Regions from separate parts of the Komagataeibacter diospyri genome, predicted to be linked through region 2. Evidence: predicted binding sites of a transcription regulator. Region 2 holds the regulator's gene; the other holds the start of a gene.
What was found. Region 2 encodes HrcA, which represses chaperone genes, less so after heat shock. Its sites were predicted from a motif close to GTTNGCACTCNCNNNNNGNGAGTGCNAAC; they were not measured.

Region 1: a site for HrcA is predicted at 2,194-2,222, ahead of groES (co-chaperone GroES). Genes of this name have one in related genera too.

The regions. Positions count from the first base shown of each region.
Region 1 covers NZ_CP171836.1:3,234,584-3,238,001, reverse strand. The annotation lists gene groL (chaperonin GroEL) at 110-1,759, opposite strand; gene groES (co-chaperone GroES) at 1,822-2,112, opposite strand; gene ACE2AA_RS15060 (dienelactone hydrolase family protein) at 2,603-3,265, shown strand.
Region 2 covers NZ_CP171836.1:2,623,827-2,627,244, reverse strand. The annotation lists gene ACE2AA_RS12305 (aldo/keto reductase) at 1-849, opposite strand, end outside; gene hrcA (heat-inducible transcriptional repressor HrcA) at 966-2,045, opposite strand; gene rph (ribonuclease PH) at 2,191-2,919, shown strand; gene rdgB (RdgB/HAM1 family non-canonical purine NTP pyrophosphatase) at 2,916-3,418, shown strand, end outside.

The DNA of each region.
Region 1 (3,418 bases), 610 kb from region 2:
AAATGCCTGCCATGTGTACAAAAAAAGGGGGAAAGGCCACTGGCCCTTCCCCCCTTTTCGTGGCGCATGATCCCCGGCTTGCCCGGGGACCATGGCATGTACGGCTGGATCAGAAATCCATACCGCCCATGCCGCCCATACCACCCATGCCACCTTCCGGCATTGCGGGGGCCTTCTTTTCCGGACGCTCGGCCACCATCGCTTCGGTGGTGATCAGCAGACCGGCAACCGATGCCGCATCCTGCAGCGCCGTGCGGACAACCTTCATCGGGTCGATGATGCCGGCTTCCACCAGGTCCTTGTAATCGCCGATCTGGGCATCGAAACCATAGGTGTAGGTGTCGTTTTCCAGAACCTTGCCGGCGATGACCGCACCGTCTTCACCCGCATTGTGGGCGATCTGGCGCAGCGGAGCCTGCAGGGCCTTGCGGATGATGTCCGCACCGACGCGCTGGTCGTCGTTATGGAAGTGCAGGCCACCCAGCTTGGTCGATGCGCGGGCAAGCGCCGTGCCACCACCGGGGACAATGCCTTCCTCAACCGCCGCACGGGTCGCGTGCAGGGCATCGTCAACGCGGTCCTTGCGTTCCTTCACCTCGATCTCGGTGGAGCCACCGACGCGGATCACGGCCACGCCGCCTGCCAGCTTCGCCAGGCGTTCCTGCAGCTTTTCACGGTCGTAGTCGGAAGTGGTTTCCTCGATCTGCGCGCGGATCTGGCTGCAACGGCCCTTGATGCCGTCCGTGTTGCCAGCGCCTTCGACAATGGTGGTGTTTTCCTTGTCGATGTGCACCTTCTTCGCGGTGCCCAGCATGTCCAGGGTCACGCTTTCCAGCTTGATGCCGAGGTCTTCGCTGATGACCTGGCCACCGGTCAGGATCGCGATGTCTTCCAGCATGGCCTTGCGACGGTCACCGAAGCCCGGTGCCTTGACGGCCGCGATCTTCAGGCCACCACGCAGCTTGTTGACGACCAGGGTCGCCAGCGCTTCGCCATCAACGTCTTCCGCAATGATCAGCAGCGGACGACCGGACTGCACCACGGCTTCAAGCAGCGGCAGGATCGGCTGCAGCGAGGACAGCTTCTTTTCGTGGATCAGGATGTAGGGGCTGTCCAGATCGACGGTCATCTTTTCCGCATTCGTCACGAAATACGGGGAGATGTAGCCACGATCGAACTGCATGCCCTCGACCACGTCCAGCTCGGTGTGCAGGCCCTTGGCTTCTTCCACCGTGATGACGCCTTCGGAGCCGACCTTCTGCATGGCCTGCGAGATCATCTCGCCGATTTCCTTTTCGCCATTGGCGGAAATCGTGCCGACCTGTGCCGTCTCGGCCGGGGTCGTGATCTTCTTCGCGTTCTTCTTCAGCTCTTCAACGACAACACCAACCGCCTTGTCGATGCCGCGCTTGAGGTCCATCGGGTTCATGCCGGCGGCAACAGCCTTGGCACCTTCACGCACGATGGCCTGCGCCAGCACGGTCGCCGTGGTGGTGCCGTCGCCTGCGATGTCGTTGGTCTTGGATGCGACCTCACGGACCATCTGCGCGCCCATGTTCTCGAACTTGTCAGCCAGTTCGATTTCCTTGGCGACGGAGACACCGTCCTTCGTTATGCGCGGTGCGCCGAAGCTCTTGTCCAAGACAACGTTACGACCCTTCGGGCCCAGCGTCACCTTTACCGCGTCTGCAAGAATATCCACGCCACGCAGCATGCGCTGGCGGGCTTCACCGCCGAACTTTACGTCCTTGGCTGCCATTTTCTTCTTCTCCGATATGGAAAGTTCTAAAAGGTTACTCGGTCAGGAAAACACCGGGTGGGTCAGGCGACCACGCCCATGATGTCGCTTTCCTTCATGATCAGCAGTTCTTCACCGTCGATCGTCACTTCCGTGCCCGACCACTTGCCGAACAGGACGCGGTCACCCGCCTTCACGTCGAGGGGCACAACCTGACCCTGCTCGTTACGGGCACCTGCGCCCACCGAGATCACCTCGCCTTCCATCGGCTTTTCCTTGGCGGTCTCAGGGATGATGATACCACCTGCTGTTTTTTCCTCGCTCTTGAGGCGACGGACGACCACACGGTCATGCAGGGGACGAAATTTCGTCATGGATCGCTCCAAATCTCTTAAAAGGTAACGCCCTTGAATCAAGCAACGCCACCGGTTGGCGCGCGCGCCAGGCCGCATCGCGTTAGCACTCCCCTCATGAGAGTGCTAACATCCAGATAGGAAGCCCCCATACAGGTGTCAAGAACAGCGGCGGGGCTGGGCACGCATAATTCGTCCCCCAAAGACAACAAAGCGGGATGTTGTATTTTTATACTTTAATATCAAACAGTTACCCAAACAGATCCCACCCCGTCAAAAGCGGAAGCCCAGCCTTCACCCCAGTGCATGATGGATGATGGCGCCGATTCCCGACAGCCGGTCAGAGACCACCACAATGCCCCCACGCGGCACGCGGCCCCTGTTCCCGTGACAGGCTGCCGGGGCAGGAAAAAATTCTTGTAAACCGCCTCCTCACGCGGGTTTCATATTGACGCGGGATGGCACGGCATCATTGTGTGGCGGGCAACGAAGGAACGAATGGAGCAAAACCATGGGCGCAGTCATCACCGTTACAGCGGCGGACGGGCACACCTTTTCCGCCTACCGGGCCGGTCGGCCTGATGCCGCGCGCTGCGTTGTGGTGGTACAGGAAATATTCGGGATCACGCCCTATATCCGCGCCGTTTGCGATGCCTTTGCCGCACAGGGGTATCAGGCAATTGCCCCTGCCCTGTTTGACCGCGTGAAGCGCGACGCCATCCTGCCCTATGACAGCACCGGCATGCAGGAAGGCCTGCAACTGCGCAGCAGGATTGCACAGGCCGATACGCTGAAGGACCTTGTGGCTGCCGCCGGGACCCTGCCTGCGGAAAAGAAGGGCATTGTCGGCTTCTGCTGGGGTGGCAAGCTGGCGTGGGAAGCATCATGCCATACAAAGGCGTTCTCGGCGGCTGTGGCGTGGTATGGCGGTGGCATTGCCCAGACCCGCAACCAGGTACCCAACTGCCCCGTGCAACTGCATTTTGGCGCGGAAGACGCGCATATCCCCGCTGATGAAGTCGACGCCATCCGCGCCGCGCATGAGGATATCGAGATTTTCACGTATGAAGGGGCCGATCACGGTTTCGGCTGCACCGACCGCCCGTCCTATAACGAAGCCGCCGCAACCCTGGCCATGCAGCGCACACTGAGCTTTTTTGAACACTGGCTGTAACAGCCCTGCATAAAAAACGTCCATGCCCGGGCAAGGCATGGACGTTCTTTCAGAAGCCAAAACAAAGAAGTTGTTGGTGAAGCTTTTTTTTATGCTTCAAAGAGACACCGCCTTTTTCAAAAAGGCGGCACCCAAAAACTTTTATTACTTTCT
Region 2 (3,418 bases):
ATTATCAAGCTGCTGGAATTCCTCATGGCTCAGTTCAATGGCGGCGGCCGCCGCATTATCGGCCAGATGGTCGGGGCTGCTGGTGCCGGGAATGGGCAGCATGACCGGCGCACGGCGCAGCAGCCAGGCCAGCGCGACCTGTCCGGGCTGCACGCCTTTTTCACTGGCCAGACGGGTCAGCAGCGTGTCCCCTTTCGTCAGGCTGCCCGCCGCCAGCGGCGCCCATGGGATGAAGCCTATATTTTCCTTTGTGCAGTAATCCAGCACGTCTTCCGAATAGCGGTTGACGAGGTTGAAGCGGTTCTGGACGGTGGCGACGGGAAAATACAGCCGTGCGCGCTCGATCATCTCCACCGTCACTTCCGACAGACCGACATGGCGGATCAGCCCCTGCGCGCGCATGGCCGCAATCGCCTCGAACTGCCGTTCGGGCGTGCAGTCCGGCCCCACGCGGTGCAGCTGCCACAGGTCAATGCGTTCGACCCCCAGCCTGCGCATGCTCATCAACACGCACTGGCGCAGGTAATCGGGATTGCCCACCGGCTTCCATATGTCGGGACCATGGCGCGTATGCCCGCCCTTGGTGGCGATAATGGTGTCCGTGTAGGGATGCAGCGCCTCGCGGATCAGGTCTTCGCTGACAAACGGGCCATAAGCATCCGCCGTATCGACGAAGTTTATGCCCAGTTCCGGCAGACGGCGCAGCGTGGCGAGTGCCGCAGCCCGATCGGCGGGTTCTCCCCATATGCCCTTGCCCGTAATGCGCATGGCCCCGAAGCCAAGCCGTGTGACCTCCAGGTCACCACCAATCATGAATGATCCGGACTGCCTTGCATCGGGTGTAAACATGCCATTTTCCTTACGCTGTGCGGGCACGCCGTGATCACTGTGGTCAGGACGTGCGGTTGCTGTCTGCCAGGCATAAGGCCACCCGCGCGAGTCCGGTTGCATGAAACCCCCGCAGTTCAGCCCAGCATGCGCCCGATCACCCGCGCCGTGTAATCCACCACGGGAATGATGCGGGCGTAATTGATGCGCGTCGGCCCGATCACGCCAATCGCGCCCACGATGCGGTTGGAATCCGTGCGGGCCGGGGCGACGACCACCGACATTCCCGCCATGCCGAACAACCCGCTTTCGGCACCGATGAAAATCCGCACCCCTTCGGATTCGCGTGCAAGGTCCAGCAGGCGCAGCATGGTTTCCTGTGTCTCCAGCCGCTCGAACAGCATCTGGATGGTGGTCAGGCGCTCGATTTCCGTTACATCGGCCAGCAGACGCCCCTGCCCGCGTATGAACAGGGTACCGCCGCGTTCATCGGCATCACTCCATGTCGCCAGCCCGCTTTCCACCACTTCAGCCGTCAGATGGTCCAGTTCGTTGCGGTTGGCGGTCATGTCGGTGCTGACCGTCTCACGCAGGCGATCCAGCGTCTGGCCCGACAGATGGGCGTTGAGGTAATTTCCTGCCTCCACCAGCGCCGAGGGCGGCAGGCCGGGCGGCGTCTCGATCACACGGTTTTCCACCTGCCCGTCCGCACTGACCAGAATAACCAGCGCGCGCCCCGGACCAAGGGCCACGAATTCAATATGCTTGATGGTGGTGCCATCGCTCTTGGGCGCCATGACCAGACCTGCCGCGGATGACAGGCCCGACAGCATGGACGACGCCTTGGCCAGCATGTCCTCAAGCGAACGACCCTTGACGTCCAGCATCCCCTCGATGCTTTCACGTTCTTCCTCGCTCAGGCTGCCAAACTGCAGCAGCCCATCGACAAACAGCCGCACGCCCTTTTCCGTAGGCAGCCGTCCTGCCGAGGCATGCGGCGAAAACAGCAGCCCGGCATCGGTCAGGTCCGCCATCACATTGCGAATCGTGGCAGGCGACAGCGACAGCGGCAGGCGCTGCGACAGGGTGCGCGACCCCATCGGCTCACCCGTTTCGACATACTGCTCCACGATTTCGCGCAGGATCGCGGCAGAACGCGCATCAAGCCCGGACAGCAGGGCTGGCTGCGATACCTGTGGTCGGTTTTCCATCGCCATGCCTCCTGTGTTGCACGTATCCATTCCATGCGGACCATCCGCATCCCCATCCTAGCAGATCCTGCCATGTCCTGCCCACGCGGGACTGGAAATAGGAACGGGTTGCAGGCTATGCCGCCCCATCACCTTGCGGAGTTTTACGCCCATGCGCCCATCCGGCCGTGCCATAGACGCCCTGCGTCCCGTCTTCATCCAGCCCGGCTTCGCCCACCATGCCGAAGGGTCCGCCCTGATCCGCATGGGCGGGACCGAAGTCCTGTGCGCCGCCACGATCGAAACCCGCGTGCCTTCCTTCCTGCGCGGCAAGGGACAGGGGTGGGTCACGGCGGAATACGGCATGCTGCCGCGCGCCACCCACAACCGGGGCCAGCGCGAAGCCGCAAAAGGCAAGCAGACCGGTCGCACACAGGAAATCCAGCGCCTGATCGCCCGCGCCCTGCGCGCGGTGGTGGACCTAAAGGCGCTGGGCGAAATCTCGGTCACTGTGGATTGCGACGTGCTGAACGCCGATGGCGGCACGCGCTGCGCCGCCATTACCGGGGCGTGGGTCGCACTGCGCCTGGCACTGGAAAAACTGGTGCGCAACGGCACTTTGCCCGCCCTGCCGATCAAGGGACAGGTCGCGGCCATATCCTGCGGGCTGACGGATGACGGCCCGGTTCTGGACCTGGACTACAGGGAAGACAGCACGGCCAGCGCCGACGCCAATTTCGTCCTGACCGCCGATGGCGGGATTGTGGAAATTCAGGGCACGGCGGAAAAGGATCCCTTTACCGAAGCCCAGTTCAACACCCTCATGCGGCTGGCCCGTACCGGCACGGCTGAACTGTTCCGTATCCAGACCGCTATTGTGGAAGAGGCACTAAAGGCATGAATACAACCCCTACCCGCCTGAACCGTGGCGACACGCTGGTACTGGCGACGCATAACCGGGGCAAGATCGCGGAATTCGCGGCACTGCTGGCAGGATACGGCATCCGTGTCGTCTCGGCTGGTGATCTGTCGCTGCCTGAACCGGAGGAAACCGCCGACAGTTTTACCGGCAATGCCGCCATCAAGGCCATAGCTGCGGCAGAAGCCGCCAACCTGCCCGCGCTGGCCGATGATTCGGGTTTCTGTGTTGCGGCTCTGGATGGCGCGCCGGGCGTCTTTTCCGCCCGCTGGGCTGGTCCGGAAAAGAATTACCCCGACGCCATGCGCCGCATCCATGACCAGATGGGCGATACCCCCGACCGCAGCGCGTGGTTCATTTCCGTCCTGTGTCTTGCATGGCCTGACGGGCGGACCGAAACCTTTGAAGGGCGCATTGACGGGCATGTCATCTGGCCGCCGCATGGCGAAAACGGTCACGGCTATGATCCCATCTTCGCCCC